Regions from separate parts of the Micromonospora sp. LOL_025 genome, predicted to be linked through region 2. Evidence: riboswitches for the same ligand, from Rfam matches in the RefSeq annotation. Region 2 holds a riboswitch; each other region holds the start of a gene.
What was found. Region 2 has a riboswitch for cobalamin ahead of ACFHW0_RS16065 (ribonucleoside-diphosphate reductase subunit alpha). Riboswitches for the same ligand answer to the same signal wherever they lie in the genome.

Region 1: linked by a shared signal. The riboswitch ahead of ACFHW0_RS20575 (prenyltransferase/squalene oxidase repeat-containing protein) and the one ahead of ACFHW0_RS16065 (ribonucleoside-diphosphate reductase subunit alpha) in region 2 are both predicted to bind cobalamin.
Region 3: linked by a shared signal. The riboswitch ahead of ACFHW0_RS09115 (hypothetical protein) and the one ahead of ACFHW0_RS16065 (ribonucleoside-diphosphate reductase subunit alpha) in region 2 are both predicted to bind cobalamin.

Annotation. Positions count from the first base shown of each region.
Region 1 is NZ_JBHMIR010000017.1:50,775-55,032, reverse strand. It holds gene ACFHW0_RS20585 (peptidase) at 1-306, shown strand, start outside; gene ACFHW0_RS20580 (hypothetical protein) at 342-827, shown strand; cobalamin riboswitch at 916-1,056, shown strand; gene ACFHW0_RS20575 (prenyltransferase/squalene oxidase repeat-containing protein) at 1,193-2,665, shown strand; gene ACFHW0_RS20570 (hypothetical protein) at 2,662-3,579, shown strand; gene ACFHW0_RS20565 (CbiQ family ECF transporter T component) at 3,572-4,258, shown strand, end outside.
Region 2 is NZ_JBHMIR010000010.1:210,584-214,841, reverse strand. It holds gene ACFHW0_RS16080 (hypothetical protein) at 1-180, shown strand, start outside; gene ACFHW0_RS16075 (N-acetylmuramoyl-L-alanine amidase) at 318-1,415, shown strand; gene ACFHW0_RS16070 (hypothetical protein) at 1,476-1,949, opposite strand; cobalamin riboswitch at 2,102-2,318, shown strand; gene ACFHW0_RS16065 (ribonucleoside-diphosphate reductase subunit alpha) at 2,537-4,258, shown strand, end outside.
Region 3 is NZ_JBHMIR010000005.1:91,413-95,670, reverse strand. It holds gene cobN (cobaltochelatase subunit CobN) at 1-1,755, opposite strand, end outside; gene ACFHW0_RS09115 (hypothetical protein) at 1,893-2,123, opposite strand; cobalamin riboswitch at 2,170-2,299, opposite strand; gene ACFHW0_RS09110 (response regulator) at 2,634-3,290, opposite strand; gene ACFHW0_RS09105 (sensor histidine kinase) at 3,283-4,258, opposite strand, start outside.

The DNA.
Region 1 (4,258 bases), on a different contig from region 2:
GGCGGTTTCGCCAACGCCGCCGGCACCCCGAACGCCAACAGCACCGGCCTCGCCGCCCAGGCGCTGCGCGACGGTCACCGACCGCTGGCCTGGGCACGGGCGCGGGCGTTCCTCGCCGGCCTCCAGGTCGGCTGCGCCGGGGCACCGGCCGACCGGGGCGCGGTCGACTTCGACGGCGGCACCTTCGACCCGGGCACCGCTGCCCGGGCCACCGGCCAGGCTGTCCTCGGCCTGACCGGCACCGGCTACGCCCGGCTGTCCGCGGCCGGCGCCACCCCGGGCACGCCGGCCCCCGCCTGCCCGTGACCCGTCCCGTCGCTCACCCGATTCCAGGAGGAACCGTGTTCCGTCACCGATCCACCGTGCGCGCCCGGCTCGCCGGCCTGCTGGCCGCCGCCGTCGCCACCGTCGCCCTCACCGCCGTCGAACCCGCCCCACGGGCCGCGCACGCCGCCGCCTGCACCGGCACCTCCGGCGTCACCGTCGTGGTGGACTTCGCCGCGCTCGGCGGCGGCGTCCAGGTCGCCTGCGCCCCGGGCGACCCGGCCACCGGGGTGGCCGCCCTCCAGGGCGCCGGCTTCACGGTGACCGGCACCCAGCGCTGGGGACTGGCATTCGTCTGCCGGATCAACGGCAAGCCGACCGTCGCGACCGATCCGTGTGTCAACACCCCGCCCGCCACGGCGTACTGGTCGTACTGGCACGCCTCCAGCGGCGGCGCCTGGTCCTACAGCACGTCCGGCGCGAGCAGCTACAACCCGGCCCCGGGCACCGTCGAGGGCTGGTCGTTCGGCGCGGGCGCCCCGCCGAGCATCGCCGCGCCCTGACCGTAGCCGCACACGGCGTGACCACGGTGCCGCACCGGGTGTCGGCCACCGCCCCTGGCGTCGCGAGACCTGCGGGCGGTACGGTGTCGGCACCCGGTGCACACCGGGTCCACAACTGCATACGTCCCGTGTGGGGGGAAGCCGGTTCGAAGCCGGCGCTGACCCGCAACCGTGAGCGAGGCCCCGGCCTCGCGAGCCGGAATGCCCCGCCCGGGACGAGCGGCTTCCACTGTCGAGGTTCACAGGGTGAAGTCCGGGCCACCGAGGCCCGCTCCACCCCGCTCATCGCATCACGCGAGCGGGGTGTCGCTGTCCCCGGGTGCTTTCCGGAGCTTCCACCGACCGCTCCGCGAAAGGCACCCCTCATGTCCCGGTCCCGGTCCCGCTCCCGGCGTCTCGGTGCCGGCGTGTTCGCCGCCACGGCGGCGACGATCGCCGCGCTCACCGCCGTACCCCTGACCGTCGTGGCCGCGCCCGCCCCGGCCCACGCTGCCGCCGCGCGCGACGCCGCTTCCTGGCTGGCCGGCGAGTTCGCCGACGGGGTGCTGCCCGGCCCGTTCGGCGGCCCGGACTGGGGTCTGACCGTCGACGGGATCCTCGCCCTGTCCGCGACCGGGGTGGACGCGCCGGTACGTCAGGCCGCCACGGCGCAGATCGCGGCGCACGTGCGGTCCTACAACAGCTACGACGACTGGGGCTTCCCGGGCTTCACCGACGGCGGGGCGACCGCGAAGCTGCTGTACGCCGCCTCCGCCGCCGGAGCTGACCCCACCGACTTCGGCGGCTTCGACCTGCGGACGGAGACCCTGTCGCTGGTCGCCGGCGCGGACGCGGGGCACCAGCGGGGGCGGATCACCAGCCGCACCACCGCCGACAGCGGGCCGGACGCCAGCAACACCTTCGACCAGTCCTTCGCGGTGCTGGGCCTGGCGCGCAGCGGCGACGTGCCGCAGGACACCGTCGACTTCCTCGTCCGGCAGCAGTGCGCGGCCGGTGGGTTCCGGCTCTACCCCGACACCGCCGACGGCCCGTCGCCGTCCTGCGACGAGCAGGCCGGCGCCACCCTCGACGTCGACTCGACCGCGATGGCCGTGCAGGCGCTGCTCGCCGCCGCCGACGACGGCGCCACCGGCGCCACCACAGCGGCCGGCAAGGCCGCGGACTGGCTGGTGGACCAGCAGCACCCCGACGGGTCGTTCGGCGGGTCCGGCCCGACCACCGGCGTAAACTCCAACAGCACCGGCCTGGCCGGGCAGGCCCTCGCCGCCGCCGGCCGCGACACCGAGGCCGCGCGGGCCGCGGGCGCGTTGGCCGCACTACAGCTCACCGCGGCACACGGTGGCGCGGCCGCCGCCGACGCGGGCGCCATCGCCTACAACGCCGACAGCCTGGCAACGGCCGTCGCGTCCGGGATCGGGGACAACGGCCGGGACCAGTGGCGCCGCAGCACCGCACAGGCCCTGCTCGGTCTCGTCCAGGTGCCGCTGGGGCGGATCGGACTCGACCCGCCGCCGTCGTCCCCCGGGCCGACCCCGACCGGCACGACCTCGCCCACCGCCACCGCCTCCCCGACGGCCACCACCTCCCCCACGCCCACCGGGTCACCGACGCCCACCGTGCCGGCCAGCCCGACGCCGAGCCCGTCGGCGACCACCGGGTCGCCGACGCCGTCCGCCACGGCATCGGCGACCGCCGCCCCGAGTGCGACCCCGACCACCCCCGGCCTGGGCGGGCTGCCGACGACCGGCGCGGCGATCACCAGCTACGTGCTGATCGCGTTCCTGCTGGTCGGGGGCGGGGTGCTGCTCCTCGTACTCAGCCGTCGGCGGGCGGCATGACCGTCCGGGCCGCCCGCGCCGGTCTGGTCGTCGCCCTCACCGCCGCCGGCACGGTGGTCGGGTCGGGCACCCCCGCGAGCGCCGCCGGCTCGGCCGGCTACTGCCCGGACGCCTCCGGCGTCACGGTGGTGGTCGACTTCCACGAACTCGGCGGCGGGACCGTGGTGCGGTGCGCCCGGGGCGAGCAGCCCACCGGTCTGGCGGCGCTCAAGAACGCCGGCTTCCAGGTCACCGGCACGCTGCGCTGGGGCGAGGGGTTCGTCTGCCGGATCGAGGGCAAGCCGTCGACGGCGTCCGAGAAGTGCGTCGACACGCCGCCCGCCAGCGCCTACTGGTCGTACTGGCACGCCGCCAGCGGCGGCAACTGGACGTACAGCGACAAGGGTGTGCTCAACCGCAGGCCGCCGGCCGGCAGCTTCGAGGGCTGGTCGTTCTCCCTCAACCGCGATGCCAGCGACGCGCCGCGACCTGGCGCGGCGCCGAGGCGGCCCGCGCCCCCGCCACCGCCCCCTCCGCCACCGGCACCGCCCACCCAGGGCGGTGGCCCGGTCGCCCCACCGCCGGCAGGAGACGGCGGCCCGGTCGCGCCACCCCCCGCCACCGCAGGCCGCCCCGGTGTGGCCGGACCGGCGCCGGGCTCCTCCGGGCCCGCGCCGCTCCCCACCGGTACGCCGACGGCCGGTGGCCCGGGCCCGACACCGAGCGCGGGAGCCGCGACACCACCTGCGGGCGGTGCCGTCGGCACACCGTCGGGCAGCTCCGTCGACCAGCCGGTGGTGACCGAGGTCGCCGCCTCCCGTGCCGGTCGCGGTGTTCCGCTGGGCACGGCGGCCGGCGTGCTGCTGCTGGTCGCGCTCGGCGTGGGCGGCCTGCTGGCCGCACGGCGACGGCGGGCCGTCGAGCCGGATGACTGACCGGAGCATTCACCAGGCGGACATGTCCGGAGGGGCCGACCGGGGACGGTCGGTGGGCCGGGTGGCGCGACTGCCCCGGGCGCTACACCCCGGCGCCTGGTGGCTGTGGGCGCTCGGCCTGGCCACCGCGGCCAGCCACACCACCAATCCGTTGCCGCTGGGCCTGCTCGTCGCCGTCGCCGCGCTGGTGGTCGTCCGGCGGCGGGGAGACGCGCCGTGGGCGCTGGCGTTCCGGATGTACCTGGTGCTCGGCGCGGTGATCGTGGCGATGCGGGTGGTGTTCCGGATCGTGTTCGGCGGCGGGCAGGGCGAGCACGTGCTCGTCCGGCTTCCCGAAATCCCCCTGCCCGCCTGGGCGGCGGGAATTCGCCTGTTCGGGCCGGTCGCCGCCGAGCAGCTCCTCGGCGGGTTCTACGACGGACTGCGGCTGGCCACGATGCTGGTCTGCCTGGGCGCGGCGAACGCCCTGGCCAACCCGAAGCGGCTGCTCAAAGCCGTGCCCGGGGCGCTGTACGCGGTGGGCACGGCCGTGGTGGTGGCGCTGTCGGTCGCCCCGCAACTGGTGGAGAGCGTGCTGCGGGTCCGCCGGGCGCGGCGGCTGCGGGGCGCCTCCGGCCGGGGGGTACGGGCGTTGCGGGGCGTCGCGCTGCCGGTGCTGGCCGACGCGCTGGACCGGTCT
Region 2 (4,258 bases):
GAGCCGGGTATCGACATGGAACTGGTCGCCTGGCCCGACCGTGACTACTACGACGGTGGGCTCGGGATCGACCAGGGGCTGTGGGAGAACGGCCGTTGTGCACGGTGCGACGTCGAGGTGACGTCGAACGCCAAGCGTGCGTACTGCCCGCACTGCGGGTCCGGCTGTGCCCTGACCTGAGGTGTCTGCGGGCGGCGCAGACCCTCGATCGCCGGTGGTGACGGCGCGACGACCCTGGGGGAGGAAACCTTCGGAGTTCAGACCAATTGGCGTAGACATCTTTCACCGGGCATTGAAGCACCACTATATTGCGGGCAGTGTCGATCTCTCCCGATGACGAGGTGCACATGTTCGACAACCCGACGCTTCGGCGGCGTACCCTGTTGGCGGCCGTCGCTGGCGCCGCGGCCGTCCCCATCGTCGCCGGCCCCGCGTGGGCGGCGTTGCCGAAGGTCTACATCGACCCGGGGCACGGCGGCACCGACCCCGGCGCGGTCGGCAACGGGCTGCAGGAGAAGGCCCTGACGCTCGACATCTCCCTGCAACTGCGCAGCATCCTGCTGGCCAACTGGGGCGTCGACGTCCGCATGTCCCGGACGACCGACATCACCCGCAGCCTGGCGTACCGCACGGACGACGCCAACGCGTGGGGCGCGAACCTGCTCGTGAGCGTGCACATCAACTCCGGCGGCGGCACCGGCTTCGAGAGCTACCGGTACCCGACGGCGGGCACGGCCACCGTCAATCTGCACAACGCGCTGCACCCGAGGGTGATCGGCGCCATGCGGACGATCGGCGGGGTCACCGACCGCGGGCTGAAGACCGCGAACTTCCACATGCTGCGCGAGGCGGCCATGCCCGCGGTGCTGACCGAGAACCTCTTCATCGACAGCGTCGCCGACTCGAACCTGCTCAGGCGGGCGGACTTCATCACCGCCGTCGCCCGTGGGCACGCCGAGGGCATCGCCGCCTACCTCGGCCTCGGCACCACCAACCCGCCGCCCACGGGCGGCACCTTCGTGGACAACGCCACGGCGGGGCGGTTCACGGCGAGCACCAACTGGGGCACCTCCTCGTACTCGGCCCAGCGCTACGGGGCCGACTACCGCTTCGCCAACCCCACGCCCGCCAGCGACGCCGCCTGGTTCAAGGTGAACATCCCGACGGCCGGCGACTACCGGATCGAGGTACGGCACCCGGCCGACCCCGGCTACAACAGCTCGGCACCGCACGTCGTCGTCACCGCCTCGGGCAACCGCACGGTCAACGTGGACCAGCGCTCCAGCGGCGGCGTGTGGCGCTCGCTGGGCACCTTCGGCCTGGCCGCCGGTGACCGCAACCTGGTCGCGGTGAGCCGGTGGACCAGCGCCCCCGGCTACGTGGTGGCCGACGCCGTCCGGGTCACCAAGGTCTGACCGCACCGCCTGGGGGCGGACCGGGATCGTGTGACCACAGGACCCCGGTCCGCCTGCGGGTCAGTGCCAGTTGTGGAATTCGCGCACCTGGCAGACCAGGACCGCGCCGCCGGTGCGGGCCGACAGCTCCTCGGCGTCGCGCAGCGCGAACCGGACCGGCCAGCTCGCGCCGAGCCGCAGGTGGCGTGCCTTGCCCGTGGCCCGCAGGAGCAGCTGGTACGGCTGTAGCGGCCCACGCGGGGACGGCCGATCCTGCTCCGGCCACAGTCGCCGCTGCCGCCCGCCGTGGTAGAGCGCGATCCGGGCCAGCACGCTCAGGGTGGTGTAGCCCATCGGTATCGCGCCGAGGAGTTCGTCGCGGGACGGTACGCGATCTGCCGGGAACACCCGCGACGGCTGCTCGTGCGCCCAGTACAGCAGGCCGGGCCAGGGCAGCGCGCCGTCGAAGGGGTCGCCGCCGTGCGTGGGCCAGTCGATGCCACGGTGCGCGACGGCGGGGTCGTCTCCGTCGGCGGTTTCGCCTGTGGTGTCCACGACCGCGACTGTACCGAGCGGAGGACAGCCCCCGAGCCGCCGCGGGCAGGCATCGACGCGGTCGACGGGCCTTGATCGACGGGCGTCACCCGGGCCGCCGACGACACGCCCGAGACCGACATGTGGGGTGTGACAACGAGGCAAACCCTATATATGGTGTCGGCGCAGCTGGTTCGGCCGCTCATCCGGTGCGGTCGAGGCAAGAGGGAACCCGGTGGGAATCCGGGACTGCCCCGCAGCGGTGAGTGGGAACGACCGCCGTCATCAGCACTGGGCCGCCAGCGGCCTGGGAAGCGACGGCCAGTAGGAGACCGGCGAGTCCGGTCGCGCCCGCGAGTCCGAAGACCTGCCAGTGCGCCGTACGCCCGCCTCCGGGTGTGCGGCGGTCCGAGGCCGCGTGGGACGGCCGACGCCATCCCGACGCGTGCCCTGCGGCGCGTCGTCGTCGGTGTCCGCTCCCCGCGTGCCCAGGAGTTCCGTCTGGGATCAAGGCTCGCGAGGAGTGAGTGGTGACAGTCACCGAGGTTGTTCCGGCCGACGACACGGCGGCCGACGATGCGGCCGTGGCGGGCCAGCGGCGAACGCAGATGCGGGTCCGCAAGCGCGACGGCGGCACCGAGGCGGTCGACGTCAACAGGATCGTCCGCGCCGTCGAGCGGTGGGCCGACGACCTCGCCGACGTCGACCCGCTGCGGGTGGCGACCCGGACGATCAGCGGCCTGTACGACGGGGCGACGACGGCCGAACTGGACCGGCTGTCCATCCAGACCGCCGCGGAGATGATCGGTGAGGAGCCGCAGTACTCGCGGCTGGCCGCCCGCCTGCTGGCCGGGTACGTCGACAAGGAGGTCCGCCGGCAGGGCATCGGCTCCTTCAGCGAGGCGATCCGGCGCGGCCACGCCGAGGGCCTGATCGGCGACGACACCGCGGCGTTCGTCGCCGCCCACGCGAGCGCCCTCGACGCCGCCGTCGACCCGCGCGGCGACCTGCGCTTCGAGTACTTCGGGCTGCGTACGGTCTACGACCGGTACCTGCTGCGCCACCCGACGAGCCGGCTGGTGCTGGAGACCCCGCAGTACTGGCTGCTGCGCGTGTCCTGCGGCCTGTCGCAGGCACCGGACGAGGCGATCGAGTTCTACCGGCTGATGTCGAGCCTGGCGTACCTGCCGAGTTCGCCGACGTTGTTCAACTCCGGCACCCGGCACACCCAGATGTCCTCCTGCTACCTGGTCGACTCCCCGCGCGACGAGCTCGACTCGATCTACCAGCGGTACGCGCAGGTGGCGAACCTGTCGAAGTTCGCCGGGGGGATCGGCATCGCGTTCTCGCGGGTCCGCTCGCGGGGCGCGCTGATCAGGGGCACCAACGGGCAGTCGAACGGGATCGTGCCGTGGCTGCGGACGCTGGACGCCTCGGTGGCGGCGGTCAACCAGGGCGGTCGGCGCAAGGGCGCGGCCTGCGTCTACCTGGAGCCGTGGCACCCGGACGTCGAGGAGTTCCTCCAGCTGCGGGACAACACCGGTGAGGACGCCCGGCGCACCCACAACCTGAACCTGGCCAACTGGATCCCGGACGAGTTCATGCGGCGGGTGGAGTCCGACGGGGTGTGGTCGCTGTTCGACCCGGACGTGGTGCCGGAGCTGCCGGACCTGTGGGGGGAGGAGTTCGACGCGGCGTACCGGGCCGCCGAGGAGCAGGGCCGCTACGTGCGGCAGGTCCCGGCGCGGGAGCTGTACGGGCGGATGATGCGCACCCTCGCCCAGACCGGCAACGGGTGGATGACGTTCAAGGACGCCGCGAACCGGCTGTGCAACCAGACCGCCGAGGCGGGCAACGTGGTGCACCTGTCCAACCTGTGCACCGAGATCGTCGAGGTCTCCAGCGACGCCGAGACCGCCGTGTGCAACCTCGGTTCGGTGAATCTCGCCGCCCACCTGGGCGCGGACGGCATCGACTGGGAGCGGCTGCGCGCCACCGTCCGCACCGCCGTCACATACCTCGACCGGGTCATCGACATCAACTACTACCCGACGGCGCAGGCGGCGGCGAGCAATCCCCGCTGGCGCCCCGTCGGGCTCGGCCTGATGGGCCTGCAGGACGTGTTCTTCGCGCTGCGGCTGCCGTTCGACTCCCCGGCCGCCCGGGAGCTGTCCACCCGGATCAGCGAGGAGCTGTACCTGACCGCCCTGGAGACCTCCGCCGATCTGGCGCGGCGCGCGGGCGCCCACCCGGCGTACGGGCAGACCCGGGCGGCGCGCGGGCAGCTGCAACCCGACCTGTGGGGCGTCACGGGGACCCAGACGGCGAGG
Region 3 (4,258 bases), on a different contig from region 2:
CTTCGCCAGGTCCCCGTACGTCTCGGCGCGGGCCATGGGCGGCACGAGGTGGTCCACGACGACGGCGTGCGCGCGCCGCTTGGCCTGCGTGCCCTCGCCGGGGTCGTTGACGATGAACGGGTAGACCAGCGGCAGGTCGCCGAGGACGGCGTCCGGGGCACAGTCGGCGGCCAGCCCGAGGCCCTTGCCGGGCAGCCACTCCAGGGTGCCGTGCTTGCCCAGGTGCACCACGGCGTCGGCGCCGAACCCGCCGTCGGCGACGGGCGCGGCCAGCCAGCGGTACGCGGCCAGGTAGTGGTGGCTGGGCGGCAGGTCCGGGTCGTGGTAGATGGCGATCGGGTTCTCCCCGAAGCCGCGCGGCGGCTGGATCAGCAGCACCACGTTGCCGAAGCGCAGCCCGGCGAGCACGATGTCGCCGCCGTCGGTGTAGAGCCCGCCGGGCGGCTCGCCCCAGTGGGCGAGCATCCGTTCCCGCAGCTCCGCCGGCACCTGCGCGAACCACCGCCGGTACGTCTCCCCCGGCACCCGCGCCTCGGCGGCGCCGAGCTGTTCCGGGGTGAGCCACTCGACGTCGTGACCGCCGGCGGCGATGAGGGCGTGGATGAGCGCGTCGCCGTCGTCGGGCACCGGGGCGTCGCCGAGGTGGTAGCCGGCGTCGGCCAGGGCGGCGAGCAGCCGCACCGCCGAGGCGGGGGTGTCCAGGCCGACGGCGTTGCCGACCCGGGAGTGCTTCGTCGGGTACGAGCTGAGCACGACCGCGAGCCGCTTGTCGGCCTGGAGTACGTGCCGCAGGCGGGCGTGCCGCACGGCGATGCCGGCCACCCGGGCGGCCCGCTCCGGGTCGGCGGCGTAGGTGGAGAGCCCGTCGGCGTCGATCTTCTTGAACGAGAACGGCACGGTGACGATCCGGCCGTCGAACTCGGGGATCGCCACCTGCATCGCGGCGTCCAGCGGGGACAGCCCGGCGTCGCTGGCGGCCCACTGCTCGCGCGTGCTGGTCAGGCAGAGCGCCTGGATCACCGGCACGTCCAGGGCGGCGAGCGCGCCCACGTCCCAGGCGTCCTCGTTGCCTCCGCCGGAGGCGTCGGCGGCGACCGTGCCGCCGGCGGCGAGCACGGTGACCAGCAGGGCGTCGCAGCGGGCGAAGAGCCCGAGCGGCCCCGCGCCGGCGGTGAGTCCGCGCAGCGAGCCGCAGTAGATGGGCAGCGGGTCGCCGCCGGCCGCGTCGACCGCGTCGGCGAGGACGTCGACGAACCCGGTGTTCCCGGCGAGGGCGTGCGCCCGGTAGAAGACGATCCCGACCGTCGGCCGGTCCGGCCGCGCGGGCCGCTCGCCGTGGATGCCGTACGTCGGGGTGGGCGCGGGCGGGGCGAAGCCCTCGCCGGTGAGCAGCACCGTGTCGGAGAGGAACCGGGCGAGCTGGGCGAGGTTCTCCGGCCCGCCCTCGACCAGGTAGGCCAGCGCCTGGGTGGCCACCCCGGAGGCCACGGTGGAGGCCGCCATCAGCTCCGCGTCCGGCACGTTCTCGCCGCCGAGCACGACCGTCGGCACGCCGGAGGCCAGCACCGCGGCCAGCCCGTCCGGCCACGCCTGCCGGCCGCCGAGCAGGCGTACGACGGCGAGGTCGACGCCGTCGAGCAGCGCGGGCACGGCGTCGGCGGCGACCCGGGCGGGGTTGGCGAGCCGGTAGTCGGCGTCGCTGGCGCGGGCGGCGAGCAGGTCGGTGTCGGCGGTGGAGAGCAGCAGGATGCGCACGGACAGCTCCGGAGAGTGACACCCGGGTCGACGCGGGACGACCGGGCGATGCGGGGATGGGCGCGGTTCAGCGGGTACGACGAGCCGGCGGCCGGCTCACCGGCGGGCCGGCGGGGTCGGGCGGCGCGGTGCGGACGTCAGCGGTACGCGGCGAGGGCACGCCCGGGCGCGGCGACCCGGCCGGTCACGGCGCGGGCGCCACCGGGCGCCGGGCGACCGGTGGCGGGCGCGGTGCGGGCCGGCGGGTGCGCGGCGGCCCGGCGGCTGGGCAGCGGCACGGAAGCGCAGTCGCCCGCGGGAGAACTGCCGCCGGCACGGCCGGGCACGATGCGACGATGATCGTCGATGGGGGAGACGCGGTGCGTCATCGGGTCCTCCTCGGGTGTCCACGCCCTGGGGTCACTCCGACGGCCGAAGTATCCTGGCTCCCGGATCGACGCTCTCCCCCGGCCTTCCAACCGCGCACGCACGGCCGTGACTCACGAGGGGGGATCACTCCCCGGTGACAGTGGCGGGACCGCGCCGGAATCGCACCGGCTTCCTTCACTGCCGTCAGGCCGCGAATGCTGCCACACCCCGGGGCCGCCGGTCAACGCCACCCCATCCCGGCCCACGGCACCTCGAATTGATCGACAATCAGCGATCGGTCTGCTCATTCGGGAGCGCCTTTCGCATTGTCGTCTGCCGATGTGACGTCCGGGCCGACGGATGCGGGAACGATGGCCCCGGAACGCGTTCGGGCCGAACGTCCCGGGACCCGCGCGCATCCCGGCGCCCGGGTGCGGTTCCGCTTGCCCAGCAGGCAGGCTGCGGCGGGCGGGAGCCGTCCTCGCCCGCCCGGCGTGGTGACGGGGACCTCGACCACGGTCGACGTCGGCTCACCGGTCGGCGAGCCCCGATTCGTAGCCCGCGATCACCAGTTGCGCCCGGTCGCGGGCGGCCAGCTTCGTCAGCAACCGGCCGATGTGCGTCTTCACGGTGCCCCGGCTGAGGTGCAGGTGCCGCTCGATCTCGGCGTTGGACATCCCACGGGTGATCAACGTCAACACCTCCCGTTCCCGCCGGGTCACCCCGTCGAGCCGTCCGGACACCCGCCGGGCGGCCGGCAGGCGGGTGAACTCGGCGATGAGCCGCCGGGTGACGCTCGGGGCCAACAGCGCCTCGCCGGCGGCGACCACCCGGATCGCGTCGAGCAGCCGTACGGGTGGCGTGTCCTTGAGCAGGAAGCCGCTCGCCCCGGCGCGCAACGCCCGGTACACGTACTCGTCGAGGTCGAACGTGGTGAGGATGAGCACCCGCGGCGCGTCCCGGAGCGCGGTGACCTGCCCGGTGGCGGCGATGCCGTCCAGTTCGGGCATCCGGATGTCCATCAGGACCACGTCGGGCGCGTGCGCCCGGGCGAGTTCCACGGCGGCGCGCCCGGTGCCGGCCTCCGCCACCACGGTCATCCCGGGGGTGGCGTCGAGCAGCAGGCGGAGGGCCCCGCGCAGCAGCGCCTCGTCGTCGGCCAGGAGCACGCGTACCGGCTCACCCATCGTCGGACACCTCCACGGTGAACGGCAGCCGGGCACGGACGGCGAACCCGCCGCCGGGCGCGGGGCCGGCCTCCAGGCTGCCGCCGTGCATCGCCGCCCGTTCGCGCATCCCCCGCAGTCCGTGGCCGGGCGGCCCCACGGCACGCCCCGCCGTCCGGTCGTCGACGACGGCGACGGTCAGCGCCCCGGGCCCGATCGCGACGGTGATCCGGCAGCGGGTCGGGCGGGCGTGGCGCAGCACGTTGGTGAGCGCCTCCTGCACGATCCGGTACGCCGAGGCCTGCACGGCCGCCGGCACCCGTGGCAGGTCGGGCGCCACCTCCAGGTCGACGGCGACGCCGGCGACGCGGACGTCCGCCACCAGCCGGTCGAGTTCGGCGAAGCTCGGCGCGGTGTCGACCGGATCGCGCAGCGCGCCGAGCACGCCCCGGACGTCGTCGAGGGCCGCCCGGCTGACCCGCTCGATCGCGGCCAGGGCGGCCCGGCCCTGGCCGGGATGGCTGTCGGCGAGGTGGTTGGCGACCGCCGCCCGCATCGCGATCACACTCAGGTTGTGCCCGACCACGTCGTGGATGTCCCGGGCGATGCGCAGCCGTTCCTCGGCCACCGCCCGGTCGGCACGCAGCTCGGCGAGCTGGGCGGCGTGCTGCCGGCGGGCGCGTACCGCCCGGCCGAGCGCCCACGCGCCGGCGAGCACGGTCGCGGCGTAGAGCAGGACCGGCACCGGCGTGGCCGCGAACGACTCCTCCCCCGGCCGGATCGGGACCACCGGCAGCCCGGGGACCGCCGTGGCCGCCACGCCCCCTGCCGTGACGCCCGCGAGCGCCCCGACGAGCGCCGCGCCGGCCCGCCGGGTGGGAGCGCACAGGGCGGGCGGGTAGAGCGCGAGCGCCACCGCGAACACCACGGCGTCGCCGGCGACCCCGACCGCGACCGCCACGGCCCCGGCCAGCACCACGACGGCGAGC